DNA from 3 places in the Pseudarthrobacter arbutini genome. Region 1 is predicted to be linked to each of the others. Evidence: riboswitches for the same ligand, from Rfam matches in the RefSeq annotation. Region 1 holds a riboswitch; each other region holds the start of a gene.
The links. Region 1 has a riboswitch for cyclic di-AMP ahead of ACX80V_RS16440 (LysM peptidoglycan-binding domain-containing protein). Riboswitches for the same ligand answer to the same signal wherever they lie in the genome.
Positions count from the first base shown of each region.

Region 2: linked by a shared signal. The riboswitch ahead of ACX80V_RS17385 (C40 family peptidase) and the one ahead of ACX80V_RS16440 (LysM peptidoglycan-binding domain-containing protein) in region 1 are both predicted to bind cyclic di-AMP.
Region 3: linked by a shared signal. The riboswitch ahead of ACX80V_RS15095 (aggregation-promoting factor C-terminal-like domain-containing protein) and the one ahead of ACX80V_RS16440 (LysM peptidoglycan-binding domain-containing protein) in region 1 are both predicted to bind cyclic di-AMP.

Region 1 is NZ_JBTNDQ010000014.1:107,100-116,811, forward strand. It holds gene ACX80V_RS16405 (DedA family protein) at 1-320, opposite strand, end outside; gene ACX80V_RS16410 (biliverdin-producing heme oxygenase) at 324-992, opposite strand; gene ACX80V_RS16415 (NUDIX domain-containing protein) at 1,061-1,579, opposite strand; gene ACX80V_RS16420 (DUF1918 domain-containing protein) at 1,634-1,834, opposite strand; gene ACX80V_RS16425 (DNA alkylation repair protein) at 1,888-2,448, opposite strand; gene ACX80V_RS16430 (TraR/DksA family transcriptional regulator) at 2,518-2,880, opposite strand; gene ACX80V_RS16435 (aggregation-promoting factor C-terminal-like domain-containing protein) at 2,981-4,270, opposite strand; cyclic di-AMP (ydaO/yuaA leader) riboswitch at 4,485-4,655, shown strand; gene ACX80V_RS16440 (LysM peptidoglycan-binding domain-containing protein) at 4,659-5,489, shown strand; gene ACX80V_RS16445 (protein adenylyltransferase SelO) at 5,559-7,022, opposite strand; gene ACX80V_RS16450 (dienelactone hydrolase family protein) at 7,080-8,057, opposite strand; gene ribA (GTP cyclohydrolase II RibA) at 8,131-9,712, opposite strand, start outside.
Region 2 is NZ_JBTNDQ010000016.1:38,570-48,281, forward strand. It holds gene serC (phosphoserine transaminase) at 1-346, opposite strand, end outside; gene ACX80V_RS17375 (iron-dependent transcriptional repressor DtxR) at 624-1,319, shown strand; cyclic di-AMP (ydaO/yuaA leader) riboswitch at 1,474-1,692, shown strand; gene ACX80V_RS17380 (M23 family metallopeptidase) at 1,696-2,520, shown strand; cyclic di-AMP (ydaO/yuaA leader) riboswitch at 2,669-2,831, shown strand; gene ACX80V_RS17385 (C40 family peptidase) at 2,902-3,576, shown strand; gene ACX80V_RS17390 (NlpC/P60 family protein) at 3,746-4,492, shown strand; gene ACX80V_RS17395 (HNH endonuclease) at 4,729-5,229, shown strand; gene mobA (molybdenum cofactor guanylyltransferase) at 5,307-6,017, shown strand; gene ACX80V_RS17405 (DUF6457 domain-containing protein) at 6,014-6,307, shown strand; gene ACX80V_RS17410 (molybdopterin molybdotransferase MoeA) at 6,273-7,709, shown strand; gene fdhD (formate dehydrogenase accessory sulfurtransferase FdhD) at 7,836-8,783, shown strand; gene ACX80V_RS17420 (alpha-mannosidase) at 8,921-9,712, shown strand, end outside.
Region 3 is NZ_JBTNDQ010000012.1:153,500-163,211, reverse strand. It holds gene ACX80V_RS15105 (response regulator transcription factor) at 1-218, shown strand, start outside; gene ACX80V_RS15100 (HAMP domain-containing sensor histidine kinase) at 226-1,779, shown strand; cyclic di-AMP (ydaO/yuaA leader) riboswitch at 1,880-2,032, shown strand; gene ACX80V_RS15095 (aggregation-promoting factor C-terminal-like domain-containing protein) at 2,038-2,778, shown strand; gene ACX80V_RS15090 (HAD-IA family hydrolase) at 2,850-3,548, opposite strand; gene ACX80V_RS15085 (VOC family protein) at 3,624-3,998, opposite strand; gene upp (uracil phosphoribosyltransferase) at 4,061-4,696, opposite strand; gene ACX80V_RS15075 (phosphatase PAP2 family protein) at 4,739-5,431, opposite strand; gene tadA (tRNA adenosine(34) deaminase TadA) at 5,555-6,061, shown strand; gene ACX80V_RS15065 (DNA glycosylase AlkZ-like family protein) at 6,142-7,425, opposite strand; gene ACX80V_RS15060 (glycosyltransferase) at 7,429-8,673, opposite strand; gene ACX80V_RS15055 (6-pyruvoyl trahydropterin synthase family protein) at 8,678-9,085, opposite strand; gene ACX80V_RS15050 (zinc-dependent alcohol dehydrogenase) at 9,089-9,712, opposite strand, start outside.

The sequences.
Region 1 (9,712 bases):
AGGGCCCAGAGGATGGAACCGGCGACGGCGGCGGGAAGGTAGCGCCGCAGCGGCATCTTCGCAGCACCGGCGGCGAGGTTGACGGCCGTCTGCAGGCCGATGGTCAGGAACGAAAGGGTCACGGCGAACGGTCCCCACCGGCGGACGAGCGCCTTCGCCTGGCCGGCCCGCTGGCCGTTCCAGGACGACGCGAACCGCGTGTGTTCCATCCCGGCTGCCGCTCCCCGGCCGATCCAGTACGTCGCATTCACGCGCAGCATAACAATGGCGAACAGGCTGGCCGCCGCCACGCCGAAGGGCAGATCCAGGAACTGGTCCATGGGTCAGGCCGCGGGCTGCGGTCGGGCCCCGACGGCGAGCTGCAGGTCCGCGAAGATGTCGCCGTTGAGCCGGAAGGCATGGGCGGCGTGCGCGAGCACCTCCTCGGTCCCGTCCTTGTCCAGCGCCAGGGCGTCCAGCCGGAGCCGGTAGCCGTCCTTGTACTGCTTCATTTTCCCGATACCGGGAAAGAGGTAAAAGTTCAGGCCGTCGTCCGGGATTCCGTAGTGCCGCTGGACCAGGCGGTGGATGATCTGCCCGCCCGACAGGTCCCCGAGCAGCCGGACGTAGTGGTTGGCGAGCATAAACCCGGCACTGTGGTGTTCGCGGATCAGGGTGGCGTAGGCCGTGGTGGCCGGGACGGTGACAATCCGGCCGTCCGCCAGCCGGTCCTGCCAACCGGCACCGTAATGGAACGCCATGTCCGCCTCGAGGGCAGGCATGCGTTCCAGGGCGGGGTCCAGGCACCCTGCCAGCAGCGGATCAGAACCGTACTCGGACCGCGCCACCGATTCCATGGCGCCGTACACCGTGTAAAGCTGGGCAGTGAGGGCAGCGACGGCGGCCGCGTCCAGCCTGCCCTCGAGCAGGTCGCCCATAAACGGGGACGACTCAGCTTCTTCGTGGGCCGCACTGGTGGACTGTTTGAGCAACACGGAGAGCGGGGCGGTCATGTTCTTCCTCACGCGCAGCAGGGGGTCGGAACACCATTATGGCGCACCGCACTTAGGCAACCCTAATCTCACCCTTCCAGCATGCGCGTCCGCAGGTCCGGCCACGATGTTGCGAAACCGGGATGGAGCTCCTTTGCGTCCACCTCGTCCAACCGAACCCACTGGAGTTCGAGGCTTTCCGGATCGCTGATCACGGGCTCAAAAGGCGCGGTCACCAGCACCACAACGGTGGTGTAGGACCAGTAGCCGACGTCCAGCACAGACGTGAAGAGGACTCTCACATCCGCGGCCGGTACCGCGGCTTCCTCGTGCGCCTCGCGGAGGGCCCCGGTGACTGCGTCCTCGCCCTGGTGCAATGCTCCGCCGGGCAGTCCCCAGGTACCACCGTTATGGCTCCACAGCGCGCGGTGCTGCAGGAGAACGCCCTTGCCGGGGTCATAAGCCAGCACGCCGGCGGCACCGAACCTGCCCCAGAACTTGCCGCGGCCGCCCTCCACCCAGGCGTCACCGGGGTCCCGCGGACCGGTCCGGACCGGCGGAATTGTGAGGTTCGCGTCAGGGGACGTGGCAGCCAAGGAGTGATCCATTCCACCAGTCTGACAGGTGCCCGGTGGCCCGGACGCGCGGCCGCCCGCGGCGGGTCAGCCGGCCTGTCCCGCGTGTCCGCGTTCGACGGCGAAATCACCGCCCGGGTACATAACGGTTTCGTGTCCGTCGTCGAACCTGACCAGGTAGGGCGGATGACCTTCCTGACCACGGACTTCCACGATCACGCCGTGCCGATCCGAAGATCCGACGGTCCTCCCCCGGACGATAATCCTGTCGCCCTGCGCTGCCTCCATGGCAATCACCTCCAAGCCCCAGAGTACGACTGACGGGGACCGGGGAACAGGGGTCAGTCGCGTTCCGCGTCGCGGTTCCCGGAAATGCGCTGCAGGTCAGGTCCCTGAGACGCGATGAGCCGGGCAGCGTGGCGCAGCGCATCGTCGGGGTCCTGGTGCCAGCGGGTGATGACGACGTCGGCGCGCTGGCGGCCGCTTTCGCCCAGTCCCTGCAGCAACGGAACCACAACGTCGGCAATCAGGGGGTCCACCAGCTCACCGGTCTGCGCGGTTCTGATGAAGCCCTCCAGCCGGGTGAGGTCAGAGTGGCGAAGGAGGGCAACCTTGGACTGCAGCAGCACCACGGCGGCGAGCCGCCTCTCATAGACCGGCCGCCTGCCGGCACCGGGCCCGCCCCAGAGGAGAGATGCCAAAGCGGTCACTTCATCGTGGCCAAGATCCTTGAACTTCCTGCCGGCGTCGCGGACGGTGCCGCGTACGGCTCCTACGGACGATCCGTAGGAGCCTAGGACACCGCCAACCCGGGCCTCCACGTCCTCCGCCCGGTAGCAGGCGCCTTCATTCTGCAGGGTGGCATCGATGAAGCCGGCAGCGTCCTGCACGCGCCCGTTCACAGCACCCTCCCTCTCACGGCACTTGAAGTCACGGCACTGGAGTTCACGACATCTGGGTTCATGGCGCCGCTACCGTACCTGCCGGCCGGCCGCGGCGTGGAGGATGCAGAACGGCGTTGACGGGCGGGCTTCGAGCCGTCCCTCCGCGATGGGGTCCCCGCACACGGCGCACGTACCGTAGGTGCCCGCCGCAATCCGTGCCAGGGCCGCGTCCACCTGGTCAAGTCCCGCACTGCTCTGCTTCAGGAGCGCCGAGGCCTGCGACAGCTCGAACGCAATGGTGGAACCCTCGGGGTCGTGCTCGTCATCCACGTTGGAATCCTGGCGGGCGGCGTTGGCCGACGAAATGTCCGCACGGAGGGCGGGGAGGAGTGCGAGTTTCCGGGTGCGCTCTTCTTCCAGCAGGACCCGGAACCGTTCAAAATCGGGCATGGGAAAAGCCTAGTGGTTTGGCTTCGTCGGCATTGAATTCTTCAGCGCCGCGGAATTCGCCAAGCCCCGGGAACATGACCCGGCTGCCGTCACCGGCAGGTCAGTACCAGTTGTTGGCCACGGAATGGTTCCACGCGCCGCATGGTGACCCGTAGCGGTCAGCGATATAGGACAGGCCCCAGTTGACCTGGGTCCGGTAGCTCGTGAGCCAGTCGCTGCCCGCGCTGGCATACTTGCTGGCCGGCAGCGACTGGGCGATGCCGTATGCGCCCGAGTAAGGATTGGTGGCAGTGGTCAGCCAATTCGACTCCTTGGTCCACAGCGACGCCAGGCACGGAAACTGGTCCTGGCCCCAGCCGTAGGCGCCCAGCTGCCCGGCCGCATAGTTCTTGGCGCCCGCGGGGTCGTTCACAGCGCCGCCCGGAACGGAAGGCACGACGACGGGCGGCGGGACCGGCGTCGGGCTCGGGACTGGAGGCGGGGCGGGCACTCCCGGTACAGCAGGTGGGGCCGGAGCCGGTTTCTGTGCAGCGGCGAGGGCCGCCGCCTTGGCTGCCGCCTCCGCCTGTTGGCGTGCCTGTTCCTGCGCCGCGGCCCGCTTGGCGGCCTGCGCCGTTTCGTATGCGGCCAAGGCCACCTGGCCCTGCCGGAACTCCCCCTCCACCGCAGCGGTGGTGCCCTTGAGGGAGGCCAGCTGCGCGGTCAGTTCCTGGCCGTGCTCCTCCTGCTCCGCGATCTGCCGGGACATGGCCTGCCGGGCGGACTGGGCGGCATCGAGCTTGGTTCTGGCTTCGCCGGACAGGCGCTCGCGCTCGGCCCTTGCTGTCTGCTCCTGATCGGCCAGGGCGCGGGAAATGCGTTCGGCGGCTGCGGATTTGTTCACCAGGGCGGCAGTCTTATCGCTGACGATCTGGACGATATTCAGGCCTTGGATGCTGTTGTTCTGCACGGCGTCGAGGGCAACGAAGAAGCCCATGTTGGTGCCACCGGTCTTGTACGACTGGGCGGCAAGAGCCCCAATTTCCTTCTTGTACTGTCCCAATTCGGCCGCGGCGCGTGCGGTCTGCGCGGTCAGTGCGTCCACAGTGGAAGTGGCGGACTGAAGCGCCGCTTCGGCCACGGCGTATTCCGCGGCGGACGTTACGGCCGCATTGCCCAGCACCTCCGCTTCGGTCTGGAGTCCGCCCAGCAGCCCGTTGATCCTGGTGACCTCTGCCGCTTTGCCGGCCTCGCTTTGCTTGGCGTTCTCCACGTCCTGCCACGAGGGATAGCCGCCCGGCGGCGCGTCATCGGCGGCATGTGAGGGAAGCAGCGCAGCCGACCCCGCCAGTGCGACCGCTAGCAGGCCGGCGAGGGCGGGCAGCCGCATTTTTTGAACAATCCGGGACATAGTTGGTGAGCTTACCGGGCATATACGGATTACGGGGCCTGACCTGCAACATCGTTACCGATGAGGAGGGAATCCAAGCTGAAACACGGGTGGATTTGACACCTACATTCCGTTACCGGAATGTGACATTGCCGATAAGTGGAAGTTATGGTCGAACGGTGGCCCGGCTCAAGCCGGACCATTCCCGCCAGTATGCCGAGCCCTGCCGCTGACCGGGATCCAGTCGCTTTCCAGCTGGCAGGGACGGGGGAACCACGTTTCCACGGCTTCTTGCGAAGCCTTGGGGTTAAGTCGGTATCGCTCCGTTCCGTGCGGCGCCGCTACCGGCCGGGTATCTCCGACCCGAACCCGACAGCTCACCCCGCAGGCATGGGAGAGGCGATCAACCGTGTCCAAGAATTCCGCTTCCGCACGCCATCGTGTGGTTTCTGCCAGCTCTACCGTCCCTGTCGGCCTGTCGTCAACGGCCAAAGCACACGCCCTGACGTTTGGCCGTCCGGCCCTTGTGGCCGTTGCTGCATCCGGCCTGCTGTTCAGCGTCGGCGCCCCGGCACAGGCCGGAGTCCACGGCCCGGACAATTCCGGGAGTGTCAACGTTCAGGGCCAGGCCAGCGCACCCGCCCCGGCCGCAGTTGCCCCGGCTCCCGCCGCAGCCAACGTCCACACTGTCGTTTCAGGCGACACACTGGGCGCAATCTCCACCCAGTACGGCGTCGCACTCAACGACGTACTGGCTGTCAATGGACTCTCGCTGACCACCATCATCTACCCCGGCGATCAGATCCAGATCCCCGGTGCTGGCTACACCGCACCGGCACCGGCGGCACCCGCCGCGGCAGCACCAGCGGCTCCGGCGAACACCGGAATCCGCCTGGCCTCCACCGCCGCACCGGCGGCCCAGGCTCCGGCCGGCTCGCTCGGCGCGCCCATCCTGGCCTCCGCCAACGCACAGCTCGGCGTGCAGCAGGACTGCACGGCCATGGTGGAGAAGGCGCTTCGCTCGGTAGGTAAGAGCGTGGGTGACCTCGCGCCCGGCCAGTTCTACCAGTACGGCTCCGTGGTGGGCACCCCGGCCGCAGGGGATCTGGTCATCACGGCCGGCCATGTGGGCGTTTACGCCGGCAACGGCCAGGTTGTCAGTGGCGGGGTGGACGGTTACAAAACCGAAATCCATTCCATCAGCTGGCTCGCCGGAGCGTCCTTCGTCCGCGTAGCGTGATCCGACCATGCTCGACGGCGGCGGGCGGCACCCAGCCGCGCGCCGCCGTCGTCCATCCCTGGTGTTCGCTCAGGTCCCGCAGAAGGTCCGGTAGCGCCCGAAGTCTTCAGGGGCGGGGCCGGCGTAGCGTTCCAGCCCGGGGCGCTGCGTGTACGGATCGGCCAGGACGTCCACCAACCGGTTGAATGGGTCCAGGTCGCCTGCGATAGCAGCATCCAGGGCCTCTTCAACCAGATGGTTCCTGGGGATGTAGATGGGGTTGACCCTGTCCATCAGGTCCGCGTCCGGCGCCAGGGCCAGCCACCGTGCGGCCCAGGCGTCGAAGGCGCCCGGGTCCGCAAACATGGACCGCGCAGTTTCCGGGGCGCCGCGGGCCGCCGAGCCGAGGCTCCGGAAGAAGGAGGTGTAATCCACCTGGCCTTCCTGGAGCAGCGCCAGCAGACCATCCACTAGGGGCGACGCGACGTCGTCGTGCGTGTCCGGGCGCAGCCCAAGCTTGGACTTCATGCCGGCTGACCAGGCAGCGCTGTACAGGGTGCGGAAGGCGCCGAGGGATTCCACGGCGAGCGCCACGGCCTGGTCCTGGTCTTCATGGAGCAGGGGCAGGAGTGCTTCGGCGAGCCGGGTGAGGTTCCACTCGGCAATGACCGGCTGGTTGGCGTAAGCGTAGCGTCCGTCCGCGTCGATGGAGCTGTAGACCGCGCCGGGGTTGAAGGCGTCCATAAACGCGCAAGGACCGTAGTCGATGGTCTCGCCGGAGATGGCCATGTTGTCGGTGTTCATCACGCCATGGACGAAGCCCACCAGCATCCATTGCGCCACCAGGGACGCCTGCGCGGCTATGACCGCCTCGAAGAACGCGAGGTAGGGCTTGTCGGCGAGCGCCACGTCCGGGTGATGGCGGCTGATGGCGTGATCGGCCAGGCGGCGCAGAAGGTCCGTGTCGCCGTTGACGCGGGCGAACTGGAAGCTGCCGACGCGCAGGTGGCTGCTGGCCACCCGGGTAAGTACGGCCCCGGGCAGCATTGTTTCGCGGCGGACGGGCCGGCCCGTGGCCACCACGGCGAGGGACCTCGTGGTGGGGATGCCCATGGCATGCATGGCTTCGCTGACGATGTACTCGCGCAGCATGGGACCGACGACGGCGAGACCGTCACCTGCGCGGGCGAACGGTGTCCGGCCGGAGCCCTTGAGGTGGATGTCCCGAAGCTGCCCGTGGATGTCCGTGACCTCACCCAGCAGGAGGGCCCGCCCGTCGCCGAGCAGGGGTGAGTAGCCGCCGAACTGGTGGCCGGCATAGGCCTGGGCCACCGGAGTGGCACCGTCAGGAATCTGGTTGCCGATGAGCAACCGGGTCCCCTCGGGCGTCCGCAGCGAGGACGGGTCCAGGCCCAGCTCGCTGGCCAACGGCTCGTTCAGGACCAGCAGTTGCGGGTCTGGCGCTTCCTCTGCCTGCCAGGGAACCGCCAACTCCTCGAGTTCGCGGGCGAAACGCCCGTCGAAGGTGAGCGTTAGTGGGATTGCGGTGCTCATCCTTCAAGACTACTCGCGGCAGGACCGGCCACACCGCGGCCGATGAGCTGTGCTGCCTCAGACGTGCTGTCCGAACCAGGCGAGGGTGTCGTTCCAGGCAGCCGTGGCCTGGGTTTCGTTGTAGCGCTCGCCGGTGTCGTTGTGGAAGGCATGGTCCACACCGGGGTAAACGGTGAGCTGATGCGTGACCGTGGTGGCGTCCAGGGCATCGCGGAGGCCCGGCATCGCGCCGGTGATCCGCGCGTCGCGTTCGGCATATACCCCGAACACCGCGGCCTTGATGGCCGGCACCTTGTTCAGGTCCGGCGCCGGACCATAGAACGCCGCGGTGGCCTTCAGCCCGGCCAGCTCGGTTGCGGCCTGCCAGGTAATGCCGCCGCCGAAACAATACCCGTTCATGGCGATGCGTCCGGAGTCCACGAAGTCCTGGCCCTGAAGGTAGTCAAAGGCCGCGGCGAAGTCAGCAACATGGCGTGGGGCGCCGGCGCTGGTCAGTGCACCGGAGACGGCGTCGGAATCGAGGCTGGCGGTGCCGCCTTCCCTGCTCAGCAGGTCAAGGGCCAACGCCGCATACCCGGCCTTGGCAAAGCGCCGGGCAACGTCCTGGATGTGCGGGGTCAGTCCGCGGTTCTCGTGGCAGACCAGCACCGCCGGGCCGGCTGCACCGGATTCGGGCCGGGCGAGGTAACCACTGATATCGGTTCCGTCTGCAGGGAACAGCACGGTCGCCGTCGTAAGCCCCGCGGCGCCCTCCGGGACGGAGAGCGGACTCTTCGCCCCCGGCACTGCCCCGGCAGCCGCGGTGCCGGTGCCGGCCGTCGACGATGACGGGCTGGGCGTGGGCATGGGGTCGGTGCTGCGTGGGACTTCCTCGGGTGTGCATCCCACGAGCAGCATCGCGCCAGACGCCGCCGCCATGCTTCCCATGATGAATGCGACCCGGCGGGTGAAAGTGCGGTGGGTCATTGCGCCGGCGCGGTAGTCGTCGAAGAATTCCTCGATCAGGTACCGCTCAAACTTTCCAAGCTGGACCATGGCTGGCCTCCTCGAGTGAGGCTCATATCCTTCTCCGAAGCCGGCGGTCCTGCAAGGGGTCCCATGCGCCCGGTCAGAACTGCTCGGCCGGGATGGATAGGCCGAGGTCGAGCAGTCCGCGGCCTGCCTGTTCCAGGATCGGATCCATGGTCAGCGAGGCGTGGTTGAGCAGTACGTTGACATCGCGCTGGATCCGCTGGAGCGGGTGCGTCAGCCGGTGCACACTCCCGCCGGATCCCGTCAGGATGAGGCGGACAGCCTCGGCCGACGCCGCGCCGCTGAGACCCAGCGAAAGCCGGTACCGCGCCCGCTCCTCACCGGTGAAAGCGGCAGGCCGCCGGCCGTAGGAAGCGGCCACTACTCGGACGGCTTCCTGCCAGTGCAGCCGTGCAGTCGCCACCTGCCCGTAGGCCAGGGAGAACCGGGCCTGCGCGAGCGGTGAATCCGCCTGCCGCGCCTGCGTTGTCTGCTTGACCTTGCGCACCATCATCAGGTCCTGGAACACCTCGATGGCGTGCTCAGCCGCCCCCAAAGCGGCGGCCGGGGCAACCATGTTCAGGAACGTGGTCATGGGGGTGTGGATGCTCAGATCCGGGTGGATGCGGCTGCCGGGGTTGTCAGCGGCGGCCAGGAGATTCCATTCCAGGGCGCGGTGCGCCGGGACAAAGAGATTCTCCGTCCGGAGATCGTTGCTCCCGGTCCCCCGCAGGCCGGCCGTGTGCCAGACGTCCAGGAGCTCAAGATCGGACACCGGGACCAGGCACTGCAGGCGGACGTCACCGTGCTGCACGGCCAGGAGCGCCCACTCGGAGTGCATGATGCCGGAGGCGAAGCTCCAGCGGCCCGAGATAATGAACCCGCCGGGAGCCCTATCTGCCGTGCCTGGAGGGGCACCGGTGGCGGCAGCCAAGGGGGCCGGCCCGTTGGCGAAGACTTCATCCTGGGCTTCCTGCGGCCAGCGGGCCAGCATCCAGACATGTTCCACCAGGTGCCCGACGGTCCAGGCTGTGGAGACACATCCCTGGGCGAGGCGGCGGACCACCTCCACATAGGTTTCGAGGCCCATACCGAAGCCGCCCACGGCCTGAGGTGAAAGCATCTGGAACACACCTGCTGCCTTCAGCTCAGCCATGGTTGCTTCCGGGATGCGGCGGATCTCCTCGGTCTCCGCCGCGCGCTCCCGCAGCCGGGGAACGAGCGCATCCACCCGGGCCAGCAGCTCGTCATGGGAAGGAATGCTCTCGGCCGGCAGAATCCCCGCGGGCAGGATCTCGGCCGGCAGCTCGATGGTGTGTGCTGTGTGGCTGCGCTTCGCGGCCAGGTAGCGGTGATTGGCCGCCGAGAGGTGCACCCCGGTGGGGACCTGCTCCGAGACGTTTACGCCGAGGGCTGTCAGCTGCCCCACTTTGTCCGGGTTGTTGGTGAGGAGGCGGATCCGGGCCGCGCCCAGCGCGCCGAGCATCTGGGCGGCGGCGCTGTAGTCCCGCTCGTCCTCGCCGCGGCCCAGGGCCACGTTGGCTTCGTAGGTATCCAAGCCGGTGTCCTGCAGGGCATAGGCATCGAGCTTGGAGTACAGGCCGATGCCGCGCCCCTCCTGCCGGAGGTACAGCAGGAAGCCCCCGACGGCGGCAATCTCCTCGACTGCCTCGCGCAGC
Region 2 (9,712 bases), on a different contig from region 1:
CCTTGTTGGTGGCTGAGGCGAACTTGGAGCCGAACTCGCCGAAGGACAGGTGCTGGGCCTTCTTTTCCACCAGGCCGAAGCTGGCGACGTCCCAGAAAGCGGTGGAGCCGCCGACGCCGAGGACCACTTCGTAGCCTTCGGGGGCGCGGAAGAACTGGCTGATGCCTTCACGGACGGAGCCTACGAGGTTCTTGACCGGAGCCTGGCGGTGGGAGGTGCCCAGGATCGTCTTGGACGCCGCTGAGAGCGCTTCGAGCTGCTCCGGCCTGACCTTGGAGGGTCCTGCGCCGAACCGTCCATCCTTTGGCAGGAGGTCGGCGGGAATAGTGATGCTGGTTTCGCTCACGGGGGCTCCAATTTCGGCATGGACGTGGCTCACGTCCGGGCGGTGGGGTGGCCGGTAGTCGGCGGTGACTGCATAAGGACCTCCTTTATTCTGCCTGAACCCTCGAATGGGCGGGGAACCGGGGCCGTCACAGTCCGGCCAATGAGACTGTTTGTCTCCGCCCGGGCATTATCCAGACAAATTCAAAATAGGCTAAGCTTTTTAGCGGACCTCGCCGCTGAGCGGGACGCGATACGGTGGGACAACGCAAGGTACTGCGCTCGAGGAGCTGAGCTGGATGACGGATCTGATCGATACTACGGAGATGTATCTTCGGACCATTTTGGAGCTTGAAGAAGAGAACATCGTTGCTCTTCGCGCACGCATCGCCGAACGGCTGCGGCATTCCGGACCCACGGTGTCCCAAACCATCGGCCGGATGGAACGCGACGGGCTGGTCGTGGTCTCCGGAGACCGCCATCTGGAGCTCACGGAAGCCGGGCGGAAACGCGCTACGGAAGTGATGCGCAAGCACAGGCTCGCGGAACGGCTCCTGGCGGATGTGATTGGCCTGGACTGGGCCTATGTCCACGATGAAGCGTGCCGCTGGGAGCATGTGATGAGCGAACGCGTAGAGCAGCGCATCTACGAATTGCTCAACCACCCCACCGAGTCTCCGTACGGCAACCCCATCCCCGGGCTGGCCGCCCTGGGCGGGCCGGCGCCCGCGCTCCCAGACGCCGGTGTGATTAATCTCCTTGATGCGATGCAGGGCTACGGGCCGGCGTCGAACGTGACAGTCAGCCGGCTGGCTGAGCCCATCCAGGTGGAACCTGAGCTGCTGGTCCAGCTGGATGAAGGCGGGATCAGGCCCGGTGCCACGGTGTCCCTGGAGCGCGTCGGGGAGTACATTTCCGTGCGCGTGCCGGGAATCGAAGGGGCGCTCGAGTTGCCCCCGGAAGTGGCATCCCACGTCTTCGTTTCCGTCAGCTGACGGGAAGGCGGTCCGCCGCGTGGGGCCGCGCCATAGCGCAGCGACGCAAGGTTCCGCAAAGATAACGGAATTGTTACTGTCCAAGTTAATCACCTATAGTTGAAACTCAGCGTCGATACAAAAGCGTTACCTGATCCGGAGCCGAGCTCTGCCAGCGGATCAGGTGCATCAGTCACCAACTGGCAGAGGCGGGGGAACCACAACCGGCAGTCGTAAGACTGCCTTGGGGTTAAGTCCGTCAGCAGCAAGCCTCTTCCAGCGAAGGATCCTCACGGGATATCTCTGCGCCAAGTGCTTGTCACGGCGGACCGGGTCTTTGAACTCTCTGACCCGAATCCGACAGCTAACTTCGCAGGCTACCCAGAGAGGAACATTCTTGACCACGCAATACTCCAGGGGCCGCCGTCGCGCGGTGGGTCCCGCCTCGGCGCCCAGAGTGGCCGAGGATTTCAGCGCGGAGAGGCCCCGCGACCCACAGCGGGAAGCCCGCCGCCGCCGGGGACCCTTCCGGCAGATGACGGATTTCGCCGCCGCCAGTGGCCTCGGCCAGAAGGCCGGCATCGCCTTGGCAGCGACAGGCCTGGCTCTCACCGTGACGGTTCCTGTGACCGGCCCCGTGATGGCCACTCCGGCACCCGGCCAGGCTGCGTCGGCCGTTTCCGCTGCTCCGCAGCCCGAAGTTACCGCCGAAGCCGCCGCCCAAATTGATTTCAGCCGCTCGTCCGTGGTGACCCAGGGTGATCCCGACGGCAAACTGAAGCAGCTCCTGAGTGCCCAGTCCGCGGGATCCATTACCCGCGCCGCCTCTGCCGGAAGCCTCGGCTCGCCGCTCGCCCAGCTGGCTACGGCCTCACCCTTCGGATTCCGAGTCAGCCCGATTACCGGCGGCTCCGGCGACTTCCACCGTGGCCAGGACTTCGTGGCACAGTGCGGAACCTCTGTCCTGGCTGCTGCCAGCGGTACCGTCACCTTCGTTGGCTGGCACCAGTACGGCGGCGGCAACCGCGTGGTGGTGGATCACGGCAATGGCCTTGAAACCACTTACAACCACCTCTCCTCCGCCAGCGTCAAGGTAGGCCAGACAGTCAGCCGCGGCGATGTTGTTGCCCTCAGTGGCACCACGGGCGCGTCCACGGGCTGCCACCTCCACTTCGAGGTCCAGGTCAATGGCGAAGTCGTTGACCCCACCGGCTGGCTCTGACCCAAATGATGGCCAACTCTCGAATCGCAGCGACGTGCCGTGACCTGAATGTGACATTGGCTCAGAACTCCTGTAACGTCTAAAGCGCGTCAACTTTTCCGAAGTTGACGTTCTTGAGTGGATTGCCTAGCTCTGCCACCGCTCAAGGTCCGTTCGCATGACATCGTCTGGCAGGGGCGGGGGAACCAATTTTGGTCTTCGATTCTGAAGGCCTTGGGGTTAAGTCGCAAAGCTTCCACTGTGAAGCAGCGCGGCCGGGTGACTCCCATCCGAATCCGACAGCTCACCTCGCAGGCATTGGGAGAGGCTACCTTCGTGTCTTCACGCCATACTTCTGCGCGTCACCGCGCACAACCGGTTCGCACTAACCCCTTGGGCTCCGTGTCCAAGGCCGTCAGTGCCAATGCCGGGACCGTAGGTCGCCAGGCTGCTGTTATCGCAGCTGCATCAGGTCTGATCCTGAGCATGGGGCTTCCGGCCAACGCCGCGGATTCCACCGCCGGCGTTTCCGCCTCTACCGAGTCCGGTTCCGCGCAGACGGCACTTGCCGTAACTGCCGCGCCCACGGCTACCGTTTCCTTCGAGCGCCCCGTGATCAAGACCACGCCGGCACCGAAGGTTGAGACGGTCCGTGCGCAGTCCACGGCCTCCGAAGCCGGGGCTCAGGGTGCTGCCGCAACCGAGGCCGCGGCCTCCAAGCTCGCGGACACTGTCTCCTCCGCCGCCGCTTCGGGTCTGGCAGCAGTTGCCTATACCGGTATCGGCAACCCCTACCTCTGGGGCGGCACCACTCCCAATGGCTGGGACTGCTCAGGCTTCACGCAGTGGGTCTATGCCCAGGCCGGCATCAGCATTCCCCGCACCAATGCCTGGACAGCGATGCGACCCACCGCCACACCTGCTCCCGGTGACCTGGTCATGCAGAATGGCGGCGCCCACGTTGGCATTTACGTCGGCAACGGCATGATGATCAGCGCACTGAACCCGTCACAGGGCACTCTGCTCCACTCCGTGGCATCCACGGGCACCTCCGCGTTCTTCACAATGGCCCCGTAGTTCCTGCAATCCAGTTCCTGCAGCCCTGCGCTGCCGGAACCGTTTTTTCGCGAGAAACTCTTCGCTAAATCCCCGTTCGGGGCGTGCCGGCGTACCCCCAAGATGCCGGCGCGTCCAAAGCCCTTAGGCTGCCCACGCGGTCCTGAGGAAAACGAAAGAGAGAAAATTAATGACTACACGTGCAACTGTTGCACGGCACCGCGCCGAGGTCGCCAAGACCAACTCGCTGGCTGTCATTGCCAAGGCTGTCGGCGACAACGCCGGCGGCATGGGCCGTCAGGCTGCGGTTATCGCTGCTGCTTCCGGCCTTGTCCTGACCAGTGGTATCGCTGCGAACGCGGCTGACACCGGCGTCCAGCGTGAAGCTGCGTCCGCTTCGAACCTTGAGGCTGAGGTTTCCGCCCCGGCCATCATTTCGGCTGCTTCCACCATTGCCATCTCCTACGAGAAGCCCGCAGTTACCACCACGCCGGCTCCCGTTGAGGCTCCCGCGCCTGTTGTTGAAGCTCCGGCTCCAGCCAAGGCCGCGGCCACCATCACGGTAGCGTCGGCAACTCCGGCCGCTCCGAAGGCTCCGGTCTCCGCCAGCGGCAAGGGCCAGGCCATCCTGTCTGCAGCCTACGCACAGCTCGGTGTGATGCAGGACTGCACCATGCTGGTCACGAACTCGCTGGCTGCCGTGGGGATCAACTTCCGCGACTGGCCTGCAGGCTACCTGTCCCTCGGTCAGACCGTGAGCGCCGCCGAGGCCCAGCCCGGCGATCTGTTGTACTACGCCGACGGCGGCGCGGGCGTTGCCCATATTGCCGTCTACGCTGGCAACGGCCAGGCCGTGCACGGGGGCTACAACGGCAACCAGACCGTTGTGTTCAGCGCCAATGTCGGCTCCGGCCCCGTTTACATCCGCGTGTCCTAGCAGCTGATTCAGCCTTCAAAGGACCCCCGCCACACGGCGGGGGTCCTTTGCTGTCTGCTGTCTGCTGCCCTGATCCGGTGAGGTGCACGAATCCGACACGTGACGGCGGCCGCTTCTGCGATTAGCTGATCCCGGGATTCTTTGTTTACTCTTGTGGTGTCGATCCATAGCCCGGACATGCCGGGGGCAGCCGGCCCTCGTGCCCCTGACGGGTGCGGCCACAAAGAGGTACGTGCATGCGCACTCTCGTTCTGAATGCTGGATATGAACCGCTGGCGGTAGTCACCTTCCGCCGGGCGCTGGTGCTTGTGCTCACGGGCAAGGCCAGCGTCATTGCCGAGGGCGATGATCCCGTGGTGGGACCGCAGGAGATCCTGGGCCGACCGTCCGTGATTCTCCTGAACCGTTACATCCGCCCCAGATACAACCAGAGCACCGCAGTCAGCCGCCGCGGAGTCCTGCGGCGGGACGGCCACCGCTGCGCGTATTGCGGCAAAGGTGCCCACACCATCGACCATGTGCAGCCCAAATCACGTGGCGGCGCCGACTCCTGGGAGAACCTGGTGGCCGCGTGCCTCCGGTGCAACAACACCAAGGGTGACCACACGCCGGCTGAAATGGGCTGGAAGCTGAGGTTTGATCCGGAACCGCCGCATGGCACCATCTGGCAGATCAAAGAACTTGAGAAGCCCACTCCGGCCTGGGATCCGTTCCTGCTGCCCGAACGGGCCGCCTGAGCGGGCCGCCCTGTTCCGGTCCCCACGGCAGTTCCAGCCCCGCGCAGCATTCCAGCCCGCGCGGTTAAGCTGGGAGGGTGGACGCTGACCCTCTCGACTTCGATGCCGTCATCCTCGCCGGCGGCCGTTCGTCGCGGCTCGGTGGCGTGCCCAAGCAGAGTCTGACGTACGACGGCGACTCCCTGTTGCGCCGCTCCGCCGCCGCTGCGAGGGGAGCCCGGGCCGCCGTCGTGGTTGGTCCGGACACCGGGGAGGTGCCGGCCGGCGAAATCCCTGCCGGGGTTCTCCGTTGCCGTGAAGAACCCCCGTTTAGCGGACCCGCGGCCGCCATTGCGGCCGGGCTCGCGGCCCTGGCCGCTGCGGATGGCAGCCGCCCCGGGCTGACGCTGGTGCTGGCCTGCGACATGCCCAACGTGGGGCAGGCGGTGGCGGTGCTGAAGGCTACTTTGCGTGCGCGAGGACCCGCCGCCGGAGCGCCCGCGGGCTTGGGGCCGGACGGCGTGGTGGCCGTCTCGGAGGATGGCCTCCGTCAGCCGTTGGTCGGTTTTTATAACACGGCTGCACTACAACGTTCCGTGGCGGAACTGGAAACCACAGGACGCTTAATCAACGGTTCGGTGAGGGCACTCCTTGCTAGTCTGGACGTGCAGCTTGTCGCCGTTCCGGCCGGCTCCACGGCTGACGTGGACACCTGGGACGATGCCGCCGCACTTGGAGTGGCCGGTCCGGATCCCATAACCGGGCTCCGGGGCAACACCGCCGCAGATGATTTGGGAGGCAGAGCGTGAAAAGCCAGGACGAAACGCTGGAAGAGTGGTGCAGGTCCCTGCTCCAGGCGTATGAACTGGAGGATGTCCAGATCGACGTCAACACCATCCTGTCGCTGGCCGGCGTGGCAGCCCACTCAGTGGTCCGCCCCGCCGCCCCGCTCACCACCTTTATTGCCGGCTTCGCCGCCGGCCTGGCTGCGGGAGCAGGGCAGGCCACCAACGCCGCCGCCATGACCGCTGCCATGGACCGTGCCCGCACCCTGGCTGCTGACTATGACGCCGAATCCGCCGGGACGCCCGTCGAATGACTCCCGTTCAGTGACCGCCGCCCCCGGCGACGTATCCGAAAACCCCGAGCAGGAAACAGCCCCGGCAAAGCACCTTGCCCACACCTGGGACGAGGCTCGCAAAGCCGCCTTTGACATCGCCACGCCGATTCCGCCGGGCCGGGTTCCGCTGAGCCACGCCCTGGGCAGGGTCCTGGCCGAAGACATCACCGCGTTGCACGACATGCCGCACTACGCGTCGTCTGCGATGGACGGATGGGCCGTCAACGGCAGCGGTCCGTGGATCGTGGCGGAAGCCGGCCAGCGGCTGGCACCCCACCAGGGCAGCCCCATTGTCACGGGCGGACTGATCCCGCCCGGCGCCAAAGCGGTCCTGCGCAGCGAAAGTGCCGTGCTTGGAACGGACGACGACGGCCTGCCGCTCCTGATGACCGGCGGCACCGCCCGCCCCGGCGAACCCGGGAACGGCCAGCATATCCGCAGGGCCGGCGAGGAAGCGGCAGCGGGGGAGGTGCTGGTCAAGGCCGGTGTAACGCTGAACCCGGCCCATCTGGCGGTCGCGGCGCTTGCCGGGCACGATGACCTGCTCGTCCAAGGAAAGCCCGTCGTCAAACTACTGCTGACCGGCTCCGAAGTTGTGTCCCGGGGGCTGCCGGTTCCGGGACAGGTCCGGGACACCTTCGGTCCGCAGCTCGCGGCCGTTGTGGAAATGCTCGGCGGCATTAACGGCGGCCAGGAGCGGATCGGCGATTCCTACGCTGAGTGGCTGGACGGCCTGGCCGACCTCCCGCCCGAGGTGCCGGACCCCTCCGCGCTGCCTGCCGACGTCGTGATCACCACCGGCGGTACTGGCGTCTCGGACACCGACCACCTCCGCCGGGCTGTGGCGGAACTGGGCGGGCGGCTGGTCATCGACGGCATCGCCATGCGCCCCGGCCATCCGGCTGTCCTGGCCGAGCTCCCCGACGGTCGCTTTGTCCTGGGGCTCCCCGGAAACCCGCTGGCCGCCATGATGGCACTGTCCACGGTGGGCGAACCGCTGCTGGCGGCGCTGGGCCACGGCACCATGCCGCCGGTGCAGGAGGTCCCGTGCGGGACCACCATCGAGCCTGAGCCGGGCCGGACCAGGCTGATGCCCTTCCGGCTTCTGTACGGGATGGCTTCACCGGCCAAGCACACGGGTCCCGGGATGATGCGCGGACTGGCGTCGGCGCACGGTGTGATGGTTGTTCCGCCGCATGGTGTGCAGCTGGGCGAACCAGTCCCGGCGTTCGCTTTGCCGTGGGGGCCGCCGGTGCCCGCGCCCGCGCAGCCGGGTACCAAGCCCAAGGGCCGGCCCGCCGCTAAGCCGGCCACCCGGGCAGCTGGCAAGGACGCTGCGAAGCCCGCCGGTCCGGTGGACTGGAGTGCCCTGCTGGGGTAGGCGCCGTGCTGCGGAACCATGTACGCCACAGCCCGGCCAGTGGTGCAATGATGGACCTATGAACAGCGCCAGCCGGCAGGTCCGGAACGTCCACGGGGCCCTTCAAGACAGTCTGGCGGTTCGCTGATGGGGCGCGTGACGCAGCGCCGCAAGGTGCACAAGTATGTTTTGGATGGCTCGCCCAATGCCCTTGAGTTCCCGGTCCGCCACCGCGAGGACGTCCTCGCCGTCGAAGAGCCGCTGGAAATCCGGATCGGTGCACTGTCATTCTCGGTGACCATGCGGACGCCCGGGGACGACTTTGACCTGGTGGCCGGCTTCCTGGTGTCCGAGGGGATCATCTGGGCTCCGGAGCAGCTGGTGTCGTTGCGGTTCTGCGCCGGCGAGGACGAAGACGGCGTCCAGACGTTCAATGTGGTGGAAGCCCAGCTGCGGCCCGACGTCGAACTCCCTGCGAAGGGTCGGAACGTCTTCACGTCCAGCTCCTGCGGTATCTGCGGCACGGACTCGATCGAGGCAGTTCGCAAGTCCTCCCATTTCAGCCCGGTGGCGGATCCATTGACCGTGCCCGCCCATGTGCTGGCATCCCTGCCCGGGCGGCTCCGCGAAGCGCAGGACGTTTTTGACGTCACCGGCGGAGTGCACGCCGCGGGCCTCTTCCGCATAACGGACGACGGCGGCGTGCAGCTTTTGTGCCTGCGCGAGGATGTGGGGCGCCACAACGCCGTGGACAAGGTAGTGGGCTGGGCCCTGCGGGAGCGGTTGCTTCCGCTAACCGGGCTGGTCCTGCAGGTCTCGGGCCGCGCATCGTTTGAACTCGTCCAGAAGGCAGCGTTGGCGGGCATTCCCGTACTGGCGGCGGTGAGTGCGCCGTCGAGCCTTGCTGTGGAACTGGCGGAGGCCAGCGGCATGACCCTGGCAGGATTCAGCCGGGGCACCAGCCTGAATATTTACGCCGGACAGGGCAGGATTACGCTGCCCGCCGCGCAGGTTCCCGCGCCGGTTCCCACGCATGTTCCTGAGCCGGTTCCGGGGGAGGACGCGGCCGAGTTAAGCGCGAACGCGCCGGGATAAAACGGCGCCAGCACCTTCGGCGAAGATTTCCGGTGACGCTTGGCTATTGTGCTACTAGCCGGTAGATTTTATCCATCGATTGGACGCGTTTGGTCCGGATTCGAGTACTCCAGTTCAAGCACCTAAGAGGGTTTACATTGCATGACGACCGCCGGATCACCGAAGTCCGCCTGGACCGGTTTGTCCGCGAGCGGATCATTCCCGCTGTTTACGCCCGCACTGTTCCGCTGAACCTGAGCAGCTGGGATGCGCCCGGCGAGCCTGTGTCAGTGATGGAAGCCCTGCGGAATCACTTCACGCCGCAGGAACACGGTGCTGCCTGGGGCCAGCCGTGGGGCACCAAGTGGCTGCGCCTGCAGGGCGACGTCCCGGAGGCCTGGGGCACCGGGCCGGACACCACGGTGGAAATCGTGGTGGACCTTGGCTTCATCAACGAAGCCCCCGGATTCCAGTGCGAGGGAATCGCCTGGCGCCCGGACGGCACTATCATCAAGGCCATTTCGCCCCGCAACCAGTACATTCCCCTGAAGCTCCTGGGCAGCGGCATGTCTGTTGACTTCTATGTTGAAGCGGCCGCCAACCCGGACATGGCGCAGGGCTGGACCTTCGCCGCCACACCCTACGGGGATAAGGAAACGGCAGGCGCGGCGCCGCAGTACCGGCTGGGCAGGATCGCCATCGCCGAACTCAACCAGACGGTCTGGGAACTCCAGCAGGATATCTGGACCCTCGCCGGGCTGATGCACGAACTCCCTCCGGAGCAGCCGCGGCGCCATGAGATCCTCCGCGCGCTGGAGCGCATGATGGACCAGATGGATCCCGACGACGTCCCGGGCACCGCCGCAGCCGGGCGGGCAACCCTGGCCGAGGCCCTGTCCAGGCCCGCCTACGCTTCCGCCCATCAATTGGTGGCTACGGGCCACGCCCAC
Region 3 (9,712 bases), on a different contig from region 1:
CCACCCAGTTCGAGCTGCTCCGGTACCTCATGGAGAACCCCAAACGCGTCATCAGCAAAGCCCAGATCCTGGACCGCGTCTGGAACTACGACTTCGGCGGCCAGGCCAACATTGTGGAGCTCTACATCTCCTACCTGCGCAAGAAAGTGGATGCAGTGCACCCGCCCATGATCCATACCGTGCGGGGCGCCGGCTACGTCATCAAGCCGGCTGAGTAGCAGCTCGATGTCCTCGCCGCGAGCAACCCCAGCACCAGCCCGGAGCTGGCTGAAACCGGACACCTGGCATCTGCGCACGCGCCTGATCTTGTTGGCCATGGCCCTGCTGGTGGCCATCTGCGGCGCCGTGGGGCTGTTCAGTTACGCGTCCATGGATTCCTTTCTCACCGGGCAGCTGGATGAACAGCTGAGCCAGGCCGCCGAACGGTCGAACGATCCGGGCCGCCCGCCCATGGGCGGATTCAACGGCAGGCCGGACCCGCTTGACTCCCGCGGGCAGAGTGTCGGAACGCTGAATGCGCGGATCCTGGACGGCCAGATCCCCAGCGGCGGTTTCCTGGACTCGGACACCACGCGCCTGGCCCTCGACGCCGAGGACAAGCAGACCCTGCTGGCGCTGACGCAGAACGGCCTTCCCGTGAACCGCTCGCTGTCCAACGGGGATTACCGGATTGTGGCAGTGCAAACCGGCTACGGCGATGTCCTTGTCACGGGCCTTCCGCTCGCCGCCAAGGAGAGCACGCTGGCATCGCTGGTGTGGACCTTTGTGTTTGTCTCCTTGGGCGGCCTGGCGCTGATCGGACTGGCGGGAACCGTGCTGATCCGGCGCACCATGAAGCCGCTGGAGCAGCTTTCCGAGGTGGCAACCCGGGTGGCCCGGCTCCCGCTGGACGCGGGCGAGGTGGCACTCGCGGTGCGCGTCCCGCCGTCGAACTCCAATCCCGGAACCGACGTGGGCAGCGTAGGGCACGCCCTCAATCAGATGCTGGACAACGTCGCCAACGCACTCGAGGCGCGGCAGCGGAGCGAGACCAAGGTGCGGCAGTTTGTTGCCGACGCTTCCCATGAGCTGCGCACCCCGCTGACCGCCATCCGCGGGTACACGGAGCTGATGCGGATGACCGAGAACTTCACGCCGGACGGCCGGAAATCCCTGGCCCGGGTCCAAAGCCAGTCCGAACGCATGACCACCCTGGTGGAGGATCTGCTCCTGCTTGCCCGGCTCGATGAGGGCCAGCCCCTGAAGCTCAGCGAAGTAGACCTCACACAACTCGTGATCGAAACCGTCAGTGACGAGAAGGTCATCGCCCCGGACCACCACTGGCGCCTTGAACTGCCTGACGAGCCGCTCGCCGTCACGGGTGATGCGTCCCAACTGCGTCAGGTGCTTGTCAACCTGCTCTCCAATGCGCGCAAGCACACGCCGCCGGGGACCACGGTGGTCACCGCTGTCACGAAGTCTGCCAATGGCGGCGCAGCGGTGACGGTAACGGACGACGGCGGGGGCATCCCTGCGGAATTCGTAGACCACGTTTTCTCCCGGTTTGCCCGCGCAGACGCGGCGCGCAAGGGTACGGCGCCGGCCTCGGGCGCCGGGGCGTCCGAAGGCACTAGTGGCTTGGGCCTGTCCATTGTCCAGTCGATCATGGAGGCCCACGGCGGGAGCGTGGAAGTGACATCGCGGGCCGGACGGACGGAGTTCGCGTTACTCTTCCCTGCCGGCGCGCTGGCGCGACCCACTGGCACCCGAGCCCAGCAAGGCGACACACCGTCGTCGTGATTCCTGTTACCAAAATGTGACTTAAGCTTCCAGCTCCTGTAGCGTCGATGAGGTGTGGTTCCCGTTTGGGCCGCATATCCGGATGACGCCAAGCTCTGCCGCTTCCCGGATTCCGTTTTCAGAGGCAGAGGCGGGGGACCCACCGTCCCGGGCACCAAGTGCCCTTTGGGGTTAAGCCAACACGTGATTGTGCCGTGTGGCCGGATGCCCTCATCCGAACCCGACAGCTAACTCCGCAGGTGTGAGAGGCGATCCATCATGTCTGAATTCAAGGTAGAACCGCGCCCGCAGGGCGACAACAAGTCCGATAGCCACCGCAAGCAGACCCGCTTCGGCGCAGCTATGTCCCCACTTTCCAAGGCCGCCCGGATTCCCTCCGTGGGCCAGCGCGTCGCGGTGTTCGCCACCGCGTGCGCCCTGTTGGTCGGTGTAAGCGCCGCAGCACACGCTTCCGAGTCGGCCTCGCTTGCGGCCAGCGCCAACCAGGCCGCCGAAGAAGAGAACGCCCAGTCGAAGCTCAGCTTCGAAGCGGCTGAGATCCAGGCCCCGGCCACTCCGGAAGCGGCTCCGGCTGAAATCAACGTCGCGCCCCAGGCCGCCGATCCGGCACCTGCCCCGGCACCTGCCCCGGCACCGGAACCCGCTGGTGCTCCTGCTCCGGCCCCCGAGCCTGCCCCTGTTGTGGCCGTCAACGACCCCGCAGGAGCGCAGGCCTACGCTGCCGGCCAACTGGCGACGTACGGCTGGTCCGCTGACCAGATGCAGTGCCTGCAGACGCTGTGGACCAAGGAATCCGAATGGACCACCACGGCCACCAACGCCAGCAGCGGCGCGTACGGCATCGTCCAGTCGTTGCCCGCTGAGAAGATGGCGAGCGCCGGCGCGGACTACGTCACCAACTACCGCACGCAGATCAACTGGGGCCTGAACTACATCCAGGAGCGCTACCAGTCACCGTGCGGCGCGCTGAACTTCCACCTGTCGCACAACTGGTACTAAGCCGACCGAGCGGCGCCGGCGGCTGGCGTCGCTGAGCTGCGCCGGCGGATCACGATAGTGATCCGCCGGCGTCAAAGCCGGAAAGAAATGAGCTTCCGTCCCGCGGCGTCCGTTTCCACGGAGGCGGTCACGGCACGGTAATCCGCGATATGCAGCACGCCTGCCGGCAATTCGCCCGCATTGGGACCCACGGCCACCGTCCGGATACCAGCAGCAACGCCTGCCGCTATTCCGGCGGGCGCATCCTCAAAGATCACGGCGTCCTCCGGATTGACGCCCAGCAGCCCGGCGGCCATCAGATAGCCTTCCGGGTGCGGCTTGCCCCGTGTGACCAGGTCCGCCGTCACGGCGATGGCCGGCATGTCCAGCCCGGCAGCGTCCATGCGGATGTCCGCCAGGGTCCTGTCCGCTGAAGTCACCAGCGCCACTGCCTCGGCCGGGAGGCTGCGAAGCAGGTCGGCAGCCCCCGGCAACGCGACGATACCGGCAGTCCGCACCCGTTCCATCGCGCCCAGTTCCTCGGTGAGGGCCTCGACGTCCGCTCCCCCCGGCGCGAACCGGCGTACGGTATCGGCAGCCTGGACGCCATGCGAAGTGCGCAGGATTTCGGCGATGTCCAGGCCGTACCGGGCCGCGAATTCTCCCCAGACCTCCTCCACTGCTGCCGTGGAGTCCACCAGTGTGCCGTCCATATCGAAAAGGACGGCCCGGCATGTCAGTGCTCGTGTGGCGGCAGGTACTCGTGTGGCGGCAGGTGTGGGGATGTTCATGCTGCCTATTTTGCCTTAGGCGTCACCGGCTTAAGTGTCACGGGCTTAGGCGTCGCGACCCCGGGCATCACGCCCTTAGGCGTCACGGCCCGGGATGTACTGCACCGCCCACTTGTTGCCGTCGGGATCCGCGAAGTAGACGAAGTGCCCCCAGTCCTGGATGTCTATGTCGCTGACCTCCACACCGTTGCTCTTGAGGTGGTCGTGGGCAGCCTGGATGTCGCCGACCACCATCTGCAGGCTTGGGGCCGTACCCGGAGGGGCGTCATTGAGGCCCTCGCCAATACAAATGGAGCAGGCGGATCCCGGCGGGGTCAGCTGGACGAAGCGGATGCCATCCATGGGCCGCTCGTCGAAATCCGGGTTGAAGCCAACTTTGTTGACGTAGAAATCCTTGGCGCGGTCGACGTCGGATACGGGCACAAAAACGAGTTCAAGTTTCCAGTCCATGCGCCACAGGCTAACGGCGGCGGCAGGAAAGCGGAAGACCTGAAATCCGAAGCAACCCCGAATCAGCCAGCGATGCCGTACAGGCGGTCGCCGGCGTCGCCCAGCCCGGGAACGATGTAGGACTTCTCGTCGAGCCGTTCGTCAATGGAGGCCAGCACGATGGTCACGTTGGCCTCGGCCAGTTCCTCTTCGAGCTTGGCCAGGCCTTCCGGCGCGGCCAGGAGGCAAATGCACGTGACGTCGGAGGCGCCGCGCTTGAACAGGAACTTGATGGCTTCGCGCAGGGTTCCGCCGGTGGCAAGCATCGGATCCAGCACAAAGATCTGCCGGTCCGTCAGGTCCTCCGGGAGCCGCTCCGCGTAGGTGATGATGTCCAGGGTTTCCTCATCGCGGGCCATGCCCAGGAAGCCCACCTCAGCGGTAGGGACCAGCTTGGTCATGCCCTCGAGCATGCCGAGCCCGGCGCGCAGGATGGGAACCACCAGAGGCGTGGGCTTGGTGAAAGCGGTGCCCACTGTGGTGCTGACCGGCGTCTCGATGGTGACCGGCTGGGTGCGGACCTCACGGGTGGCTTCGTAGGCCAGGAGGGTCACCAGCTCTTCCGTCAACTGCCGGAAGACCGGTGACGGAGTGTTCTTGTCCCGCAGGACGGTGAGCTTATGGGCGACCAGCGGGTGGTCCACAACGAGAGTGCGCATGCGTCAAAACTATCACCCGCGCGGGCAGCGCCCGGCCGGGAATCAGCTCGACGGATCGTCCCTCAAGGCGGGTTGTTCGAACGTGGGTGCCGGGCCCGCGTGCTCGCGTTTCCGCAGCACATGGAACAGCCGGTGCGCCAGGATCACGATGCCCACCCAGGCAAGGCCCAGGAACCAGCCGGCCATCACATCCGTCAGCCAGTGGTGGCCCAGGAACACCCGGCTCAGGCCCATCGCGATGATGAAGATCACCCCGGCGATGATGGCCGTGATGCGCGCCCACAGCAACTCGAACTGGAGGCACATGACATAGACCAGGACACCGATCACCACCGTCGTATTCAGCGTGTGGCCGCTGGGGAAGGACGGAGAGGTCTCGTACGGCGGGACCGCTTCCGAGTGGTCCGGGCGGTTGCGGCCCACCAGCCGCTTGCCCACCGTGGTGGCCAGTGTGGAGACGGCCGCGGCGCCGCCCACCAGGATGATGGGCCGCCAAGTCCGGCTCAGGAACGTGAGCCAGGCCGTAAGGATGCTTGCCAGGATGGGCATGCCGATGCCCCCGCCGATGTTGGTGAAAGCCGTTACCCCGGCATCCAGTACGGGGTTCCGCAAGCCCTGGGACAGCTCCAGCGCGGGCAGGTCCAGGGCGGCCAGGCCCTCTTCATCCACCACGTTGTCGTAGACCTCGGCACCCAGGAGCGCCATGGTGACCACCAAGGCACCGCCAACCAGCATGGTGATCCACAGCGCGGCGTACGGTTTGAACCATTTGCCCAGACGGTCCCTGAATCTGTCCACGATGCCTCCCCGGCGTTAATGCTTTGCAGGCTGGATATCCTTCGAAACTATCATTGAGCCATGGTCGCCGCAGAAAAGAACCACCTCGAATGGATGGGTCTTGCCCTGGACGAAGCCCGGCGCGCGCTGGCCACCGGGGACGTGCCGATCGGCGCCGTGGTGATTGGGCCCGACGGCGCCGTGCTGGGTTCCGGACGGAACCAGCGGGAAGAACTGGGAGACCCCACTGCCCACGCAGAGATAGTGGCCATCCGCCAGGCGGCGGACCGGTTGCGTGCCTTGTCCAAACTCGACGGCGGCACCGGGGACGGCTGGCGGCTGGCCGACTGCACGCTCGTGGTGACTCTGGAGCCGTGCGCCATGTGCGCCGGCGCGGTGGTCCTGGCCAGGATTCCCCGCGTGGTCTTCGGTGCCTGGGATGAGAAAGCCGGAGCGGCGGGCTCGGTGTTCGATGTCCTCCGCGAGCGCCGGCTCAACCACTGGGTTGAGGTGTACGGCGGGGTCAGGGAAGAGGAGTGCGGAGCGGTCCTCAGGGACTTCTTCGCAGCGCACCGCAGTCGGCTGTAACGGGTCGTGCTGTGACGGGTCGTAGCGGGCTGCAATTCGTCTCGGGCCTGCTGTAGCGCTCTCACCTGCCTGCACGACTCTCAGCCTGCGGCATCCAGGGCGTCGATCCTGTCCTGGCGCGAGGCCGGCGAGTCCAGGCTGAACGAGCGGAAGTCGCCCAGTTCGTCCCGGATCCAGGCCTCTACCTCGGCGATGCGCCGGGATACAGCGGGTGTGGCCCCGCCAAAGAGCCAATGGGCAATCCGTGATTTCCCGGGATCGTATTGCCACAGCCCGATGATCCGGCCGCGGTCGAAGATGGGATGATCCGGCAGGTCAGCCTGCAACGCCAACGTGGACCCCAGGACCTGCTTACCCTTGTCCTGCTCGGCAAACAGATCCCCCGAGTTCCTGCGGAGCAGGACCAACGAATCCGTGCCGGCCAGCAGCTGAATCTGTTCCTCCGCCGGCGCCTCGAACGACGCAAGCCGCCCGACGTCGTCGGGCATCATCCACAACACCTCACCGTTGGCGGTGGGAACCTCCACCGCCCCAGTGGCGGCCAACGCTGCCTTCGTGTGGGCCAGGGTGAACCCGGTGAACCATTGCGACTGCTTGACCGTGGCGCCGCCAGTCCAGCCGAGATAGCGCTGCAGCAGGAGACTGCGGGCGGCTTCGTCGTCCATGGCGGTGGGCGGCAAACCCCACAGTGTGTAGGCGTAGCGCTGCTGATCCAGCCGGCCGTTGGCGGGCACGCGCCGGATCCGGCCGTCCGCCTGGAGGAGGCCCAAGGCCGTGGGCAACGTGGTGGCCGCGCCCTTCTTTTTGCCCTCCTCGCCGAGGTTCCGGACCGAATCGCCCAGGAGATCCTTGAGCTGTTTGGGGTCCAGCGGGTGGCCGGCCTCGGCGAGGGCGTGGAGGATCTCCTCCTCCAGCAGCGTGATCTCGCCGCGCTCGACGCCCATTCTTGCCAGCACACGGAACGGCGCCACGGCAGCGTCCCGGCCAATCTGGAGGCCCCACGCGAAGTCATCCTGTCCCAGCACATAGGTGCAGCCGCGGGCGGTGGGCAGCTCATGGATGTTCAGCGACAGGACGTCGGCATCCGCCCGCTCACGGCTAGTGCCGGCGCGGGCAAAGAGCGTGAGGTACGGGTTGGCGCCGCCGACGGAACGGGCCCAGCCCGCGCTGCTAAACACGTCGGCGGCATCCGCGCCCTGGAGTGTGCCGTCGAGGCCCTGCTTGTGCCAGGCCCATGCCCTGAGGAACTCCGGAGTGAGCACCTGCGGATCCGGGGCATCTTGGCTGAAGGATTGTGGGGTCACGGCTTGGGGGATCACAGCTTGGGGGGTCAATACGGCGGCGGAGGTCGGCAGCGTGGTCATGGCTTATTGTCCACCGGCCGTACGCGCAGCGGTAGGCATCCCCTCGGCGGAGTTTTCTTCAGCGGGCGATTTGGCATGAGGCGTTTTAGCAGGCGTGCCGAGGATTTCCAGGACGTTCCGGGCGGTGGAGTCCCAGCCGGGCAGCCGTTCCCGTGCCGCCAGGGCAGCGGAACGCCAGCCGACTCGGAGGGATTCGTCCACCAGCCACTGCCGGATCACGGCAGCGAGCACGTCCGCGTGGTGGTCTTCAGGTCCGTTGCCACGAGGTGCGTCGCCTTCGGGTCCGGCGAGTCCGACGGCGGCACCTGGCACCGCAGATGTCCCGCCATCACGTTCACCACCACCACGCTCGCCGTCCGGTCTTCCCGCGAGCCTGCCGGCGAGTCTCCCGGCGAGGCCCAACGCGTCCACGGCGCCGGTTCCCTCCCTCACGATGACGGGAATGCCGTGGGCCAGCGATTCCGTCACCACAAGCCCAAAGGCTTCGGCCCGCGACACGAGAAGGCTCAGGTCTGTCCGGTTCCATTCGTTCGCCAGTTCGGTCCCGGCGAGCTGGCCGGTCACGCGCACCCTGTCCTCCATTCCAGAGGAGGCAATGGCTGCCCGGACCTGTGCCGCATAGGCGGGATCGGCGTCGTCCGTTCCTACCAGGGAGGCTGTCCAGGCGAGGTCCTGGAGCCGGGCCAGCGCGGCCACGGTCAGCAACTGGTCCTTGTTGGGCAGCAGCGCGGCCACCGCAATGATGTGGGGCGGGGCCGAACCTGACGCCACCGGTGCCGCGTCCGTCCCGGGCAAGACAACCCGGCTGGCGCGGAGCCCGTGCTTTTCTGCCGCCGAGGCCGCTGCGGACGAACTGGTGCAGATCACTCCGGCGGCCGCCCACAGTGCCCGCCCCTCGCCGTCGGGGTGGCTGGGCGACGGCATATGCTGCAGGACCCAGGTGTGTTGTCCGGCGGCCGCGGCGTACTCCAGTTCGCCAGGCGCACCGCACGCAATCAGCCCGTCCACGAGGGTGACCGCTTCCGGGGTGATGTCCGCCTGCGGGGGGTCCGACCTTGGGTCCCAGGCGCCCAGCAGGCCGCCCAGCCGCCGTCGGTCTCCAGCGCTGGCGTCAGGCCACGAACCTTCCACCGCCAGCATCTCCACAGCAACCCCCAACGATCTCAGGCCCTGGGTGAGCCGCGCGTTGTAGACGTTGCCGCCGGAGTTGTGGCGGATGTTGGCGGGGACCAGGAACCTGACCAACATGGGATCAGGCGGACAGGTCGAGGGTGTAAGTGGCCCACGCGTCCGGATTTTCGCGCAGGGTGACGTCGATCCCCGCGAGCTCGCGGCCGTCGCCGTCACCGTCGCCGTCATCCGTGAGCTTGGCTGCGACGGCGTGGGCGATGTACTCCGCGAGCGCCTCGGTGGTGCTGAGCTTCCCTTCGAAGTCCGGGTGTTCGTCCAGGTTTTTGTAGTTGAGGCCGGACACTACGTCCTCGATGATGCCGCCGGCGGCTCCGATGTCCAGGACGATCGAGTCCTGGTTCAGCGCACGACGGCGGAACGTCACCTCCGCCACGAACGTCGCCCCGTGGAGGGCCTGGGCCGGGCCAAATGCCTCCCGCGGGAGGCTGTGGGCGATCATAAAGTGGCGTCGGACGGTCAGGCTGAACACGGGCTACTTCCTGTCTTTGGGGTTGGCTTCCGCGGGGCTGTCTGCGTTGGGGTATTCGATCACATGGCACAGGGCTTCGAGCGTGCCGTCGGCTAGGTTCTGCACTACTGCCGGCAGGTCCGTGAACGGAGAGGCCCCGGTGAGGAATACATCGAAGACCGGGTCCTTGAGGAGCTCAACAGCCAATTCCAGGCGCTCGGCCGTGGTCCGGCGGTGCCGCCGTGCCCGGGCAACCACGCCCACCTGGCTGGCCCGGATGGAGAGCCGGCGTGCGTGAAAGTCTTCACCCAGCGGCAGCGTGACCTTGCGGTTGGCATACCAGGACATCTCGATGATCTCCCCCTCATCGCCGGCCAGCTGCAGGCTGCGTTCGAGGCCTTCCTGGGAAGCGGAGCAGTGGAACACGATGTCGCAGTCGGGTTTGGCATCATCCGGGCGGGTGAACTCCACGCCGAGCCTGTCCGCCAACTGCTTGCGTTCCGGGTCCACGTCCACGAGTTGCAGGCGGGCCAGCGGGAAAGTCCGCAGCAGGGTCGCCACCATTCCACCCACCAGACCCGCGCCGACGACGGCGATCCGGTCCCCCAGCCTCGGTCCGGCTTCCCAGAGGGCGTTGACGGCGGTTTC